DNA from 3 places in the Bradyrhizobium sp. FW305-F6 genome. Region 1 is predicted to be linked to each of the others. Evidence: predicted binding sites of a transcription regulator. Region 1 holds the regulator's gene; each other region holds the start of a gene.
What was found. The regulator LexA, encoded in region 1, represses DNA repair genes until DNA is damaged. The targets are predictions, from matches to a motif close to TGTTCNNNNTGTGTTCNG.
Positions count from the first base shown of each region.

Region 2: a site for LexA is predicted at 3,589-3,606, ahead of ruvC (crossover junction endodeoxyribonuclease RuvC). Genes of this name have one in related genera too.
Region 3: a site for LexA is predicted at 1,997-2,014, ahead of AC3WLX_RS33290 (YifB family Mg chelatase-like AAA ATPase). Genes of this name have one in related genera too.

Region 1 covers NZ_JBYSYD010000001.1:23,223-28,320, forward strand. The annotation lists gene AC3WLX_RS00110 (ComEC/Rec2 family competence protein) at 1-482, shown strand, start outside; gene AC3WLX_RS00115 (hypothetical protein) at 609-1,043, opposite strand; gene lexA (transcriptional repressor LexA) at 1,430-2,131, opposite strand; gene AC3WLX_RS00125 (molybdopterin molybdotransferase MoeA) at 2,308-3,519, opposite strand; gene AC3WLX_RS00130 (hypothetical protein) at 3,733-3,927, opposite strand; gene AC3WLX_RS00135 (HAD family hydrolase) at 4,085-4,708, opposite strand; gene AC3WLX_RS00140 (alpha-hydroxy acid oxidase) at 4,729-5,098, opposite strand, start outside.
Region 2 covers NZ_JBYSYD010000002.1:1,164,939-1,170,036, forward strand. The annotation lists gene AC3WLX_RS16830 (metallophosphoesterase) at 1-141, opposite strand, end outside; gene AC3WLX_RS16835 (DUF6869 domain-containing protein) at 247-1,116, opposite strand; gene ruvB (Holliday junction branch migration DNA helicase RuvB) at 1,216-2,250, opposite strand; gene ruvA (Holliday junction branch migration protein RuvA) at 2,271-2,888, opposite strand; gene ruvC (crossover junction endodeoxyribonuclease RuvC) at 3,031-3,558, opposite strand; gene AC3WLX_RS16855 (YebC/PmpR family DNA-binding transcriptional regulator) at 3,779-4,525, opposite strand; gene AC3WLX_RS16860 (methyl-accepting chemotaxis protein) at 4,737-5,098, shown strand, end outside.
Region 3 covers NZ_JBYSYD010000008.1:109,779-114,876, forward strand. The annotation lists gene AC3WLX_RS33285 (hypothetical protein) at 1-290, opposite strand, end outside; gene AC3WLX_RS33290 (YifB family Mg chelatase-like AAA ATPase) at 400-1,938, opposite strand; gene AC3WLX_RS33295 (PilZ domain-containing protein) at 2,165-2,410, shown strand; gene AC3WLX_RS33300 (tetratricopeptide repeat protein) at 2,491-3,276, shown strand; gene AC3WLX_RS33305 (CpaE/TadZ family protein) at 3,298-4,587, opposite strand; gene AC3WLX_RS33310 (CpaD family pilus assembly protein) at 4,584-5,098, opposite strand, start outside.

The DNA.
Region 1 (5,098 bases):
ACGGCCGACTGCATGTGATCCGCGCGAGCAAGGACAGCTTCCTGCTCAAGCAGTGGCTGGCGGCCGATGCCGATCCGCGCGATGCCGGCAGCACCTCGTTGGCCGACGGTGTGTCGTGTGACGAGGCCGGCTGCGTGACGCCGCTCGCGGACGGACGGCTGGTCGCGCTGTCCCTGCGCATCGACGCGCTGGCCGACGATTGCAGCCGCGCGGCGCTGGTGGTGACGGCGCGTCCCGCGCCGCCCGATTGCGCGGCGATGGTCGTCGACAGGCCGCGTCTTGCGAGCCAAGGCGCGCTGGCGTTGACGCAGCGTGGCGACGGCTTTGCCGTTCAGGCGGTGAGGGCGAGAGGCGCCAGTCGCCCCTGGCTGCCGGCAGGCGCCGGCGAAGGCGATTTCGACGGCAACCTTGCGCCGAGGACGGTCGCGCCGCGCAGCCGGGATGCAACGCCATCGGAGACCGACTTGCAGGCTGACGATTGAGGATCGATGCGGGGCGGCGGTCCGGCGAGACTGCGCAGGACGCAAACCATACCATCTCGCCGGCCTCGGCCGGCGATGGCATTTCAACTTCCGGCCCTCGACCGATCCGCCGGGGGCCTCGACCGATCAGCCGATCGGCTGGCGTGCGATCGGGGACCGCGTGTCGGCGACGATCTGCGGCTTGTGCTCGCGTTCGCCCACCGCCTGGGTCACTGGCAGTTGCAGCACGGTTGCGCGCTGGCCTTCGACGAGCTGTGTCACCAGCACGTATCTGCCGTCGGGGAATTCGATCGCATCGTGATGCCGATCGGGAATGTGCGGGTCGATCTTGCCGAACTTGCCGACGCGTGAGTTGACGGTGCGCGTCCAGATCCAGCGATTGTCGTAGCGGACGTTGTCGGCGAAGGCGAGCTCCGTTCCCGGCAGCAGGCAGACCGCGACGGAGAGATCGGCTGCGGAGGCGAAGCCGCGCGTCGAGGTGCCGCGGAAGGTTGTCGTGACGATCGTCTCGCCGACTTCGGCGGGGCGTGTCGCGACGGCATGCAGGCTATAGTCACACATCGGGTGCTCCTCATGCGAAGATGGCGACCCGCGTCTCTTCGAGGCGCAGGCCTCTCTCAGAGTGAGCCTGCGACGCTCTGCTTGGTTATGGGCAAATCTGCGGCTCGCGTCCGCAGCACGCGATCACATTATCTTTCTCGGCGCGATTAGGAACAAACTGCGCGTCGATGCATTCGGCAGCGCGGATCAGCGACGGCCGGCATCAACTCGGATGGTTGGCGCGAAATGACTGCACGCCTGCGCTTGCGAACCAGGAAGTCGCGCAGAAGGAGGGGCCGGACAGTCAGCGCAGAACCAGAGGGACCATCCAGCCGAAGCGGACGAAGCGTCCGCTCCAATCTTGGAGCGAGGGTGCCGGTCGAAAGCGCGCGGCGTGCTCGATAAGCTCAGTACTTTCGATAGAGCCCGATCAGCTTGCCCTGAATCTTCACGCGGTTCGGCGGCAGGATGCGCACCTCGTAGGCGGCATTGGCAGGCTCGAGCGCGATCGAGGCGCCGCGGCGGCGGAAGCGCTTGAGCGTGGCCTCCTCGTCGTCGATCAGCGCGACCACGATGTCGCCGGTATCGGCGCTCTCGTTGCGCTGGATCAGCGCCATGTCGCCGTCGAGGATGCCGGCCTCGACCATCGAATCGCCGCGCACCTCGAGCGCATAATGCTCGCCCGAGCCGAGCATGTCGGGCGGCACGCTGATGGTGTGGCTGCGGGTCTGCAACGCCTCGATGGGCGTGCCGGCCGCGATGCGACCCATCACCGGCACCGCTACGGGCCGTTCACCCTCGTCCGCGGGCGGGCTGGAGCTCGCGCGCACCTTGCCGAGATTGCCCTCGATGACGCTCGGGGTGAAGCCGCGGCGATTGCCGGCGGCGGCCTGGAGCTCGGGCAGCTTGATCACCTCGATGGCACGGGCGCGGTTGGGGAGGCGGCGGATGAAGCCGCGCTCCTCGAGCGCCGTGATCAGGCGATGAATGCCCGACTTCGAGCGCAGGTCGAGCGCATCCTTCATCTCGTCGAAGGACGGCGGCACGCCGCTTTCCTTCAGACGCTCGCTGATGAACCGCAGAAGCTCGTATTGTTTGCGCGTCAACATCTCGACCTAAGTCCCCCGGTTGATGTCGTTCGATTCCGAGACGATGAATTCGGCAATAAGCCGCTACATCCTCGAAACAAATCATGAACGGACCCTATATGTTCGATATGTGTTCCGCAACTGCTTAATTTACGGTGAACGGGGCGAGGCTCGCGGAATACGTGCGGGCCCGGAGCTCAGACCGGAAGCCGCAGCACCTCGCAAGGCGTGCCGGCCTCAGCCTTCGGCGCGAATGGTGCGCGCACGAGAAGTACCTGTGCCGCAGCGAGATTCGCAAGCAGCGAAGAGTCCTGATGATTGACGGGGACGGCGACGGGTGTGCCGTCCTCGCGCAGCTCCAGGCGTGCGCGCAGGTAATCCTCGCGCTGGTCGTTGGCACCGAGGTCGCGGCCCAGCACGGCGCGCTCTCTTTGATGACGAATGTTGGAGCGGCCCGACAGCGCACGAATCAGCGGCACCATGAACAGGAAGGCGCACACGTAGGATGAGACGGGATTGCCCGGCAGGCCGATCACGCGCATGGCGTCGAGCCGTCCGTGCATCATCGGCTTGCCCGGCCGAATCGCGATCTTCCAGAACGCCATCGCGATGCCTTCGTCTCTCAGCGCCTGCTGGACCAGGTCGTGGTCGCCGACCGACGCACCGCCGGTCGTGACCAGGATGTCGGCACCGCGCTCGCGGGCCCGGCGGATGCCCGCGGACGTGGATTCCAGCGTGTCGGCGGCAATGCCGAGGTCGATGGTCTCGGCGCCCTCGCTGCGCGCCAGCGCATGCAGGGCATAGCCGTTGGAATAGACGATCTGGCCGGGTCCCGGCCTGGTGCCGGGCGTCACGAGTTCGTCTCCGGTGGCGAGGATCGCGACCTTCGGACGACGGCAGACGGCAAGGTGCGGGTGGTTCATTGCGGCGGCGAGCGCGAGATCGCGCTCGGTGAGACGAGTTCCCTTGCGCAGCAGCACGTCGCCTTCAGCAAAGTCGACGCCGGCGGGGCGGATGTGCCTCCCGGGAATCGCGGCCTCCTTGATCGTGACGCCGCTGCCGTCCGCGACGGTGTCCTCCTGGATCACCACCGCGTCGGCGCCGTCGGGAATGACGCCCCCGGTGAAGATTCGCACGGCTTCGCCGGGGCCGACTGTTCCGGCGAACGGACGGCCGGCTGCGACCTCGCCGGTCACATTAAGCCTGGAATTGATCGTGGCTGCGTCGGCCGCGCGCACCGCGTAGCCGTCCATCGCCGACATCGCTTCGGGCGGTTGCGTGCGCCGCGCCGCGAGGTCGCGCGCGAGCACGCGATGGTAGGCCTGGTCGAGGGCAACCGTCTCTTCGGCCAGCGGCTCGGCATCGGCCAGCACCGCCGCGAGCGCGTCAGAAACCGGCATCAAGGCCACGGGTGAACTCCTGCTGAGCACATCGGCTATGGGGCCGCAGTGTTCTAGCCGAGGAGGCGCGTGAGGCAAAGCCGCCCGCGGAATGTCGTGCGTGATCTCGCTCGTGTGGAATGCAGCTCACGTCCGTCGCGGCAGGATCCGGCAGGCGAGAAAGACCGGCACGAGGATCGCCATGACGAGGACAAGAAGGACGAGCGCCACGGCCGGCATCGGTCAACTCCCGCTCCGCCGGTCCCGCTCGACGTCCGGCGCCCTGGGGCCTTGATCCTTGTCGGGCAGCGGATCGGCCTGGGATTTCAGGTCGGCCGCCTTGCTGATGAGCTTGGCAGATAGGTCCGAATCCGAGGTGGTTCTGGCGAATTCAAGCAGGAGAGAGGCTTGCTTTGTAAGGTAGGTTTTGCCCAGCACGTCGTCAGTCCAATGTAGAAGTCCCCAACGGATTCATGAGTCCGAAGGGTGGTATTCCGTTCCGGGAACTCTGTGTAAAAATGCACAAAGCGATTGGGTTCCACATCGCGACGTAATTTAGTCGCGGAAAAGAGGGTTCTCCGGCTCTTGCGTCGCCTTAGATGCCCAAGGCCTTCAGTGCGTTCCCGACATCGCGCGGCGAGGTGACATGCACCGCCATCAAGCCACGCGCCCGGGCCCCCTCGATGTTCTCGGCGAGGTCATCGAAGAATACGATGCGCTCCGCCGGCACGCCGATCGCCGCGACGACATGGTCGAAAGCCTCCGCATCCGGTTTGCGCAGGCCGATGCTGGACGACAAATATAGCTCGCGGAAGTGACCGAGCAGATCGGCATATTGCTTCGAGAAATAGGCGACGTGCGGCTGATTGGTGTTGGAGAAGGCGTAGAGCGGCATCTGCCTCGCCGCGCGCGGCAGCAACTCGGCGATGTCAGGCATCTCGCCGGCGAAGATTGCGTTCCAGCCTTCCAGGAACTGCGCGTCCGAAATGCCAATCCCGAGCGAGGATCGCAGCGAGGCGAAATAATCCTCGTCGCTGATCTTTCCCATCTCGTGCAGCCGATATGCCTCGTCGCGCACATAGCGCGCGACGATGGCCTCGGGCTGGCAGCCCGCATGTCCCGCCCAGCAGGCGATCGCCTTGGAAAAGTCGATGTCGAGCACCACGCGCCCGAGGTCGAACAGGAGCGCATCCGCGCTGCCGGGAGAGAGCGATGTCATTGCGTCCTTTTCACATGGCGTCAGTAACGATAGGGCTCGTGGTCGAACAGCGGGAACGCGCTGAATACGCTGGGCGCGTTGGTGGCGGTCGCCGGATGCAGGCAGGATTTGTCGACCTCGGCAAACGAGGTGGCGCCGAGCAGGCCGAGGCAGCGCAGCACCTCGTCCTCCAGCAGCTCCAGCATGCGCGCGACGCCGGCTTCGCCGGCCGCGGCCAGCGCCCAGCATTGCAGCCGGCCGATGCCGACGAGGTCCGCGCCCGCCGCGATCGCCTTTACGATGTCGGTGCCGCGGCAGATGCCGCCGTCGACCATGATCTTGGCGCGGCCTTTCACGGCCTCGACGATCTCGGGCAGCACATGCATGGCACCGCGGCCATGGTCGAGCTGG
Region 2 (5,098 bases), on a different contig from region 1:
CGGCCACTGCCGCGGCACCGGATGATAACGGGTGACGCGAAGCCGCAGCATCGGCTCGACCCCGACGCCGTAGGCTGCGGTCGAGACACCGAGCGCGGACAGGCCGCCGACGGAACGGAAGAAATGACGGCGCGTGATCATGGAAGCCCGATGTTCATACAGCCTTCTGATGCGGCCCGATTGGAGCGGAATTGGGGTGCGCTGGTGCAGGCCGTCTGCATCTGCGTGCAGAGGCCTGCACAAACATTACCAGCGGCTTTCGCCAATCAACGCATCCAGCCGCGTCTTCAATTCGTCCGGGGCGCGGTAATACCAGACGCCGCCGAGCAGATCGCGAAAACGTTCATTGACACGCGCCTCGCGCTCGATGCGGTCGATCGTCCCGGCGCTGATCACATCTTCGAGGGGACCGGCGGCCAGCAGCGACAACAATACCGGATTGGCCTCGATCTTCAGAATCTCCAGGATCAGGTCGATCATCCCATCGGGATCGTCCTCGCGCAGGTCGCGCTCGAAATCCATGATCGCGAAGAAGTTGTCGTCCTGATCGCGATCGGACCTGGAATATTGCTCGACCCAGGCGCGGGCGAGCGCAGCGGTCGACATGTTGGCGCAATCGAGCGGCTCGCGCGGCGTGCGCTGGGCCAGATGGTCGACCTGCCAGGCCTTGCTGTCGGCGCATGCGGCAAGGCGCGACATCAAGGGATCGTGGGGATCGACATGCACGCCGCCGAGCAGCCAACGCAGCCGATCATTGCGCGCCGCCTCCTGTTCGATGCGCCCGATCACCTCCTCGCCATGCGCGTAGAGCAGCGACAGCAGGAACTTGTCGTTGAGCTGCATCACGGTCGGCTTGTCGGCCTCGGTCCTGAGCACCTCCAGCACGAGATCGAGCGCGGCTTGCGGCCGGCGGTGCGGCAGATGATCGAAATAAAGCTTCAGGGCCCAGACACTGCCGACCTGGTCGCGCCGGCTGACGCGCTGAAGCACGCACCACATCGCTGCCAGCTCGCTGATCGGCATCGGGTCCAGGAACGCCTCGGTCTCATCAGGCGTCCGCAGTTGCGGCGCGGCGGCGATGACCTCGAGCAGCCCGGTGTCGTCCGTCGGCCCCATTTCTTCCAGCTCCAATCCGTATTCGTAGACGGCGATGCTGCTCGCCGCACGTTCGGATTAGTGATGGGATCGAAGCGGTCGGTTCACCGCTGGCGGCAGTCAGTCGTCCTCGGACGGCTCGGCACCGAACAAGCCGAACTGGGCCGGATCGCGGTTCGGTTCGGCGAGGCCGAGATGGCGGAAGGCGTGCGACGTCAGCAGCCGGCCGCGCGGAGTGCGCTGCAGATAGCCGCACTGGATCAGATAGGGCTCGATGATGTCCTCGATCGCATCGCGCGGCTCCGACAAGGCCGCGGCCATGGTCTCGACGCCGACCGGGCCGCCGCCATAGTTGAGCGCGATGGTCGAGAGATAGCGTCTATCCATTGCGTCGAGGCCGGCCGCATCGACTTCGAGCGCGCTCAGCGCGTGGTCGGCTATCTTGCGGTCGATCTTGTCGGCGTCGGCCGCCGAAGCGAAATCGCGCACGCGGCGGAGCAGGCGGCCGGCGATGCGCGGCGTGCCGCGGGCGCGGCGCGCAATCTCGTTGGCGCCATCAGCGCTCATGCCGACATTGAGCACGCGCGCACCGCGGCTGACGATGCTCTCCAACTCCTCGATCGTGTAGAAATTCAGCCGCACCGGAATGCCGAAGCGGTCGCGCAACGGATTGGTGAGAAGGCCCGCGCGCGTGGTGGCGCCGACGAGCGTGAATTTCGACAGCTCGATCTTTACCGAGCGCGCCGCCGGGCCCTCGCCGATGATGAGGTCGAGCTGGAAGTCCTCCATCGCGGGATAGAGCACTTCTTCGACCGCGGGGCTGAGGCGATGGATCTCGTCGATGAAGAGGACGTCGCGCTCTTCGAGATTGGTGAGGAGCGCTGCGAGATCGCCGGCCTTGGCGATGACAGGGCCCGAGGTGGCGCGGAAGCCGACGCCGAGCTCCTTCGCCACGATCTGCGCCAGCGTGGTCTTGCCGAGGCCGGGGGGACCGACGAACAGCACATGGTCCAGCGCCTCGCCGCGCTTGCGCGCCGCCTCGATGAAGATCGAGAGGTTCTTGCGCGCCTGCGCCTGGCCGACGAAGTCGGACAGCGATTGCGGCCGCAGCGCGGTGTCGCCGACGTCGTCGCTGCGGCGCTCGGGCGAGACCATGCGGCTGGCCTTGGGATCGCTCACTTCGCGAGCTCCTTTAGACCGAGCCGGATGAGCTGCGCCGTCTCGGCGCCCTCACCTGCGCTACGCGAGGCCGATGCGATCGCGGCGGCGGCTTGCGGTTGGCCGTAGCCGAGATTGACCAGCGCGGAGATCGCATCGGCAACTGGCCGCGGCGCGCGCTGCTCGTCGACGGCGCCGGCGAGATGCACGACGGCGGGATCGACGTTAGCAAAGGTCGGCGCCTTGTCCTTCAACTCGGTGACGATGCGCTCGGCGACCTTGGGGCCGACGCCGGGCGTCCGCGCCACCGCAGCCTTGTCGCGCAACGCAATGGCATTGGCGAGATCGGCCGGCGCGAGCGTGCCGAGCACGGCGAGCGCGACCTTGGCGCCAACGCCCTGCACGGTCTGGAGCAGGCGAAACCATTCGCGCTCCTGATCGGTGCGAAAGCCGAACAGTTTTATCTGGTCCTCGCGGACATAGGTCTCGATCGACAGCACGGCGGCTTCGCCGGGCGAGGGCAGATGCTGCAGGGTGCGCGAGGAGCAATGCACCTGGTAGCCGACCCCGCCGACGTCGAGGATGACGAAATCCTCGCCGTAGGAATCGATCAGGCCCTTGAGCTTGCCGATCATAGCAAGACCTCAGTCGCGGCAGAGACTTCTCCATCGTCATGGCCGGGCTTGACCCGGCCATCCACGCCTTCGACGCCGACAAGAAAGAACGTAGATGCCCGGGACAAGCCCGGGCATGACGGCGAGGACGCGTGACGATCAATCATATTCCCACCACCTTCAGCCGCAGCGCGGTGCTCTGGCGATGATGGGCGTGGGTGATGGCGATGGCGAGCGCATCGGCGGCGTCCGCGGACGGGGGCTCGGCCTTGGGCAGCAGGATCTTCAGCATCATCGCGATCTGTTGCTTGTCGGCGTGACCGGCGCCGACCACCGTCTTCTTGACCTGGTTCGGCGCGTATTCGGCGACAGAGATGCCGAACATTGCGGGCGCCAGCATGGCGACGCCGCGGGCCTGTCCGAGTTTCAGCGTGGCAACGCCGTCTTTGTTGACGAAGGTCTGCTCGACCGCAGCTTCCATCGGCTGGTGGTTGGAAAGAACGGCCGCGAGCCCCTCATGGATCGCGAGCAGGCGGCTCGACAGCGGCAAATCGTCCGGCGGCTCCACCGAACCGCAGGCGACGTAGATCAGCCGGTTGCCCTCGGCCTCGATCACACCCCAGCCGGTGCGGCGCAGGCCGGGGTCGATGCCGATGATGCGAACGGGGCCACGAATCGGGAGAGCAGTCATGGGCCAGTGATAGCGGCTGGCCGGACTGAGGGAAACAGAAACAGAACGGAAGTAACAGGGGAAGTGGGCGGGCGCTGCTCGCAACAAAGGCACGCCGTCATACCCCGCGAATGCGGGGTATCCAGTACGCCGCGGCTTGTCCGCATCCCTCTGACGTCTCTGGAATACTGGGTCGCCCGGTCAAGCCGGGCGACGACAGCAGAATGCGGGGCTACCGGCGTCAGCCGCCCATCTTCGCCATCAGCGCGTCCGATATCTCGAAATTGGCGTAGACCTGCTGCACGTCGTCATGCTCGTTGAGCAAATCCATCAGCTTGAGAAGCTTCTCGCCGGTCTCGTCGTCGACAGCGACCGTGTTTTGCGGCTTCCAGATCAGCGCGGCCTTGCGCGGCTCACCGAACTTGGCCTCCAGCGCCTTGGCGACGTCGCGATAGCTTTCGGTCGAGGCGTAGATCTCGTGGCCGCTCTCGCCGGACACCACGTCGTCGGCGCCGGCCTCGATCGCCGCATCCAGCACGGCATCGTCGGAGGCGACGCTGCGGTCGTATTCGATGACGCCCGTGCGGTCGAACATGAAGGAGACCGAGCCGGTTTCGCCGAGATTGCCGCCGGACTTGGTGAAGAAGGAACGGATGTCGGACGCGGCGCGGTTGCGGTTGTCGGTCAGCGCCTCGACGATGACGGCGACGCCGCCGGGGCCGTAGCCCTCGTAGCGGATCTCGTCATAATTCTCGCCGTCGCTGCCGAGCGCCTTCTTGATGGCGCGCTCGATATTGTCCTTCGGCATGTTCTCCTGCCGCGCGGCGATCACGGCGGCGCGCAGGCGCGGGTTCATGGTGGGGTCGGGCGTGCCGAGCTTGGCGGCGACGGTGATTTCCCGCGCCAGCTTGCCGAACAGTTTCGACTTCTGGGCATCCTGCCGCCCCTTGCGGTGCATGATGTTCTTGAATTGGGAATGTCCGGCCATGCGTGGTCTCTTGGTGTTCTCAGGGAATCGTCCGCCAGCGAGAATGGGAGCGCGGCGTTATAGGCTGCCAACCCCGGGGAATGAAAGGGCCTGTCTCATACTTTAGGGTAACCACGTAGGGCTCCCTGCCCAGAAGTGAGGCTCCGTTAACCCTGACTTCATTCCGACTTGCGAAAATAGCCTCAATCCGATCCCCGACAAGAGTGACCTGATGGCCTTCGCAATGTTTTGGAAGCGTCTGCCGGATACGGCCGCGCCGGTGGTACCCCCCCCGGCTGCGCAGGCACCGGTCGATCCCGCCCCTGCCCCGGCTGCCGAGGGCGACTCTGCCCGGGAAATCCTGGAACTGCTGGAACTCGAACTCGGCGCCATGATCCGGCAGCTGGAACGCGCCGCAAATTCGGTGGCCGGCGGTGCCGAGGCGACCGCGGCGACGCTTGCCGCCATCCGCGACCGCACCGACGCCCTGACCGGCCGGACCAACGCGGCGCAATCGACCGCCTCCACCTTTGCCCATGCCGCCGACAAGTTCACCCAGTCCGCGCATGGCATCGGGGCGCAAGTGCGGGAAGC
Region 3 (5,098 bases), on a different contig from region 1:
CGCGTCGACGGATTGGCCTGGCAGGACTCCGCCTCGGAACCGGGGCCGTCGTCCACCACGGTGAAGTCCGCAGCGTCGGCATTGTCCGTGATCTGGACCCGCACCGTGGCCCGCGTCGGATCGTCGGTGAAGGCGACATGCACGCCGGCGGTCCAGAACCGGGAGGTGAGCTCGACCGACGTGTCGCCCACCGCGATGCAGGGATGCGAGACCGATCCGACCTCTGCGCGGGCAAACACCGCAGCCGCCAGCAGGGGAACGACCGAAGCCAGGAACTTGAAACGCAACATGACGCTGTACTCGCCGGGCCCTTGGGAACTCGTGACCGAAACGCGCTGGGCCTTATGGTTTGCAGAGCGTAAAGGAAACTCGTTACCACCGGGTTGATGCGAGGCGCGTTCACGCCATCTGCCGCACATCCTCCGCGAGTGCGCGGTAGGACAGCGCTTCGGCCAGATGCAGCCGGCCGATCTTGTCGGAATGATCGAGGTCGGCCAGCGTGCGCGCCACCCGCAGCACACGGTGATAGCCGCGCGCCGACAGCCGCATGGTCTCGGCGGCATCGCGCAGCAGCTTCTGTCCTTGCGCATCCGGCTTTGCGACCTCCTCCAGCACGGAGGCGGGCGCCTCGGCATTGGTGCGGACATTCGGCAGGCCCGCATCCGCATAGCGGGCGAGCTGGATGTCGCGCGCCGCCGCGACACGCGCGGCGACCTCGGCCGATCCTTCCGCCGGCGGCGGCAGGATCAGGTCGGCCGCGGTCACGGCCGGCACCTCGATGCGCAGGTCGATGCGGTCCATCAGGGGACCGGAGATGCGCGCCTGATAGTCGCCGGTGCAGCGGTCGATGCGGCCGCGCTTGCAGGCATAGCCGGGCTCGAACGCGTTGCCGCAGCGGCAGGGATTCATCGCCGCGACCAGCATGAAGCGGGCCGGGTAGGTGACGCGGTGATTGGCGCGCGACACCGCGACCTCGCCGTTCTCCAGCGGCTGGCGCAGCGAATCCAGCACGCGCGGATCGAATTCCGGCAGCTCGTCGAGGAACAGCACGCCCTGATGCGCCAGCGAGATCTCGCCGGGCTTGGCGCGCATGCCGCCGCCGGTCAGCGCAGCCATGCTGGCGGAATGATGCGGCGAGCGGAACGGCCGCCGCGCCGTCAGCGCACCGCCTTCGATCTCGCCAGCGACCGAGGCGATCATGGAGACCTCGAGCAGCTCGCCCGGCGACAGGGGCGGCAGGATCGAGGGCAGCCGCGCCGCCAGCATCGATTTGCCCGCGCCCGGCGCGCCGATCATGAGCAAATGATGCCCGCCGGCAGCCGCGATCTCCAGCGCGCGCTTGGCGCTTTCCTGGCCCTTGATGTCGCGCAGGTCGAGCGTCGAGGCTGCGGCCTCGTGCACCTTTGGCGTGGGCCGCGACAGCACCTGCGTGCCCTTGAAATGGTTGGCGATCTGGATCAGCGAGTGTGCGGCGACGATCTGGATGTCGGGGCTCGCCCAGGCCGCCTCGGAGCCGCACGCCGCCGGGCAGATCAGCCCCTCCTCGCGCGCGTTGGCGCCGATCGCGGCGGGAAGAACGCCGGCCACCGGTGCGATCGAGCCGTCGAGGCCGAGCTCGCCGAGCACGGTGAAGCCGGTCAGCGCATCAGGCGGGATCGCCCCGATCGCCGCCATCAGCCCGAGCGCGATCGGCAGGTCGTAATGGCTGCCTTCCTTGGGCAGGTCGGCCGGCGCCAGGTTGACGATGATTCGCCGCGCCGGCAGCGCCAGCCCCGAGGCGATCAGCGCCGCACGCACCCGCTCGCGCGCCTCCGACACCGCCTTGTCAGGCAGGCCGACGATGGCGAAGGCCGGCAGGCCGGGCGCGACTTGCACCTGCACGTCGACCGCGCGGGCCTCGATCCCCTCAAAGGCGACGGTAGAAACCCGCTGAACCATGCTCAAACCAGCCTGCCCTCTCGCGCAATTAGGGGTAGCAGAGCGCGGCCGCCGGCGCAAGAACAATACGGGAACGATCCTCGAAGGAACGCAACTCCTAACCCGGCCTAAACGGGACGCCGAGACTACGTCTCGAATACCACCCTCTCTGCTCAGCACATCCCAACGAATGTCCGTTACTCCTTGCCTGCGGGATGGGCCGTGGTCTGATGGGTAAACAGTTCAAATGCTGGTAAATCGCCGGAGAAGCGAACGTCGGGTGTGTAGCCGGCTCGCCAAGATCCATTTTGGCGCGGGCTCGCTGCCGCGGGACTGCACGATCACTGATATTTCGGATGGCGGCGTGAAGGTGGTTGCGGAATTCCTGGAAGTGCCGCCGCAGTTCACCATCATTTTCGCGCCGGATTACTCCCGCCAATGCCGTCTGCGCTGGCGCATCGGCTGCGAGTTCGGCGCCGAATTCGTCGACTGAACGCAAGCGCGCCCGCGTCCTTAACGGGACTTTAGCGTTAATCGGTAAGCATCTCTGATCAGTTGCCGAGTGATCAGAGTATGTCCAAGCGTTTGTCTCTCGCCTTTCCGCCGGCGGGATATCTGTGTTCCGCAGTCCTGATCCTCGCCCTCGGCGGCTGTCAGACCGCGGGCATCGAGGATGTCACCGGTGCGCTTGGCAGCAAGCGGGAAGCGGCGACCAGGGTCGACGCGAAGGCCGAGGCAAGGTCGAACATGGACGCCTTGCGTGAGCGCTACCGCGCCAGGCCCAGCGATCCCGCAGTCGCGATCGAATATGGCAAGGCTCTGCGCGAGACCGGGCAGCGCGCGCAGGCGGTCGCGGTGCTCGAGCAGGCCGTGCTCGCCCATCCCAGCAACAAGGCGCTGCTCGCCGGCTATGGTCGCGCGCTCGCCGACAACGGCAATTTCCAGCAGGCTTTCGACGTCCTCGGCCGCGCCCATTCGCCCAATGATCCCGATTGGCGAATCCTGTCGGCACAGGGCGCAGCGCTCGATCAGCTCGGCCGCAACGAGGAGGCACAGCAATACTACGCCGCGGCGTTGAAGATCGTGCCGGACGAGCCCGCCGTGCTGTCCAATCTCGGACTGTCCTATATGCTGCAAAACAATCTGTCGAAGGCCGAACAGGTGCTCGGCCGCGCTCATCAGCGCAATCAGAACGATGCGCGGGTCCGCGCCAATTTCGCGCTGGTGCTGGGCTTGCAGGGCCGCGAGGCCGAGGCCGAGATCCTCGTGAAAGCCGATCTGCCACCCGATCAGGCCGCGGCCAAGGTCGCAGCGCTGCGGCAGCTGCTGGCGAAGAAGCAGCAGCGGGCGGACCGATAATCCGCCTCTCTCGATGTTCGCTTACGAAGCCTTGCGATGCGGGGCCGAGCCGCGTCCGGACCTGCCCTTCAGCTTCTTCAACAACGGCTCGAGCAGCGAGCGCCTCGGCTTCTTCACCTCGCCGCGGCCGGCGAGGCGGTTCGCCATGTCCTGAAACAGCAGCGTGGTGCGGTGGGACTTGGAGACCTCCGCGATCATCTGGCCGTTATTGGCTGCGGTCGAGAACAGTTTCGAATCGAACGGGATCGCCGCGATCGGCTGGCTCTCCATGGTCTTGGCGAAGGCCTTGACCTCGATCTCCGCGCGCTTGGGCATGCCGACCTGGTTGAGGCAGTACAGCGGCGGGCGGTCGTTCGGCCGCGCCGCTTTCAGCACGGTCAGCATGTTCTTGGTGTTGCGCAGATTGGCGAGATCGGGCTCGGCCACGATCACGATGTCGTCGGCATTGACGAGCGCGCGTCGCGTCCAGCCGGACCATTGATGGGGAACGTCGAGCACGATGCAGGGCGTCGTCATGCGCAGCGTGTCGAACACCGCGTCAAAGGCTTCGGCGCCGAAATCGTAGACCCGGTCAAGGGTGGCAGGCGCCGCCAGGAGGCTGAGGCGATCGGTGCATTTGGCGAGCAGGCGCTCCATCAGCGCCGTGTCCGGCCGGTCCTGCGACAGCACCGCGTTGGCAATGCCCTGCACCGGATCCTGGTTGTAGTCGAGGCCCGCTGTGCCGAAGGCGAGGTCGAGATCGATCACGACGGAATCGAGCGCGAGGTCGCGGGCGATGGTCCAGGCCAGGTTATGCGCGACGGTGGACGCGCCGACGCCGCCCTTGGCGCCGACCACGGCGATGACGCGGCCGGTGATGATGGCCTCGGAGGCCGAAAACAGGCTGCAGATGGAGCGGACCACGTCGAGGGTCTCGACCGGTCCGACCACGTAGTCGTTGACACCGCGGCGCACCAGCTCGCGATAGGGCGCAGTGTCATGGGGATTGCCGATCACGACCACACGGGTGCCGGGGTCGCAGACGCCGGCGAGGTCGTCGAGCCCCTCGAGAATGTCGCGCGTGCCGTCCGACTCGATGATGATCACGTTCGGCGTCGGCATCGATTCGTAGACTTCGATCGCCGCCGCGAGGCCGCCGTCCTTTGCGGTGAGGTGGGCCTTGGCGAGCCGGCGATCCTCGCCGGCCGCGGTCACCGCCTTGAGCGTCTGCTCGGTCTCGCAGAAGGCCTGCACAGAGATTCGAGGAACCGGCGCGATGTGTTCCTCGGGATGTCCGGGGTCGTCCGCATCTTCGTCTTCTAACCTTGTCATTGGCCCGTGTCGCTGAGTTTGGCCCGGTCGGATTCGGGATAGGTGGTTGCCGTCGTCGTGCCCTTGCGATAGCGCTCGAATGCAATGTTTCGTCGCGCGGTGTAGGCCGGTGTCTCGGATCGCGGCTGCTCGAGGTCGGCCGGGTTGTCGATCATGGCCGCGAGATTGCGCTGGCTGGCGCAGCCCAGATTGAAGTAGGGGCGGTTCTCGTTGTAGCCGGGGTTGAGAATGGACGGCCCGACGTCTTCCGGCCACAGCCCGCAGGGGCCCGCGACGGCGGCGATCCTGGAATAGCTCAGGCGGATGGTGGGCAGCAGCCCGGGATCCTCGGGGCGATAGGGATGCTGGACGATGGCGCGGGACGGCACGCCACCGGCGCCGAGCGCCGCGCGAATTTCCTGATAGGTCGCCGCAGCCGCGCGCGAATTGGCGGTGTCGACGGGTACGTCGACCACGACTGCGCCGGTGCCTTCGCGTACCCAGTCCTGTGCGATGCCGGCCACGTCCGCTC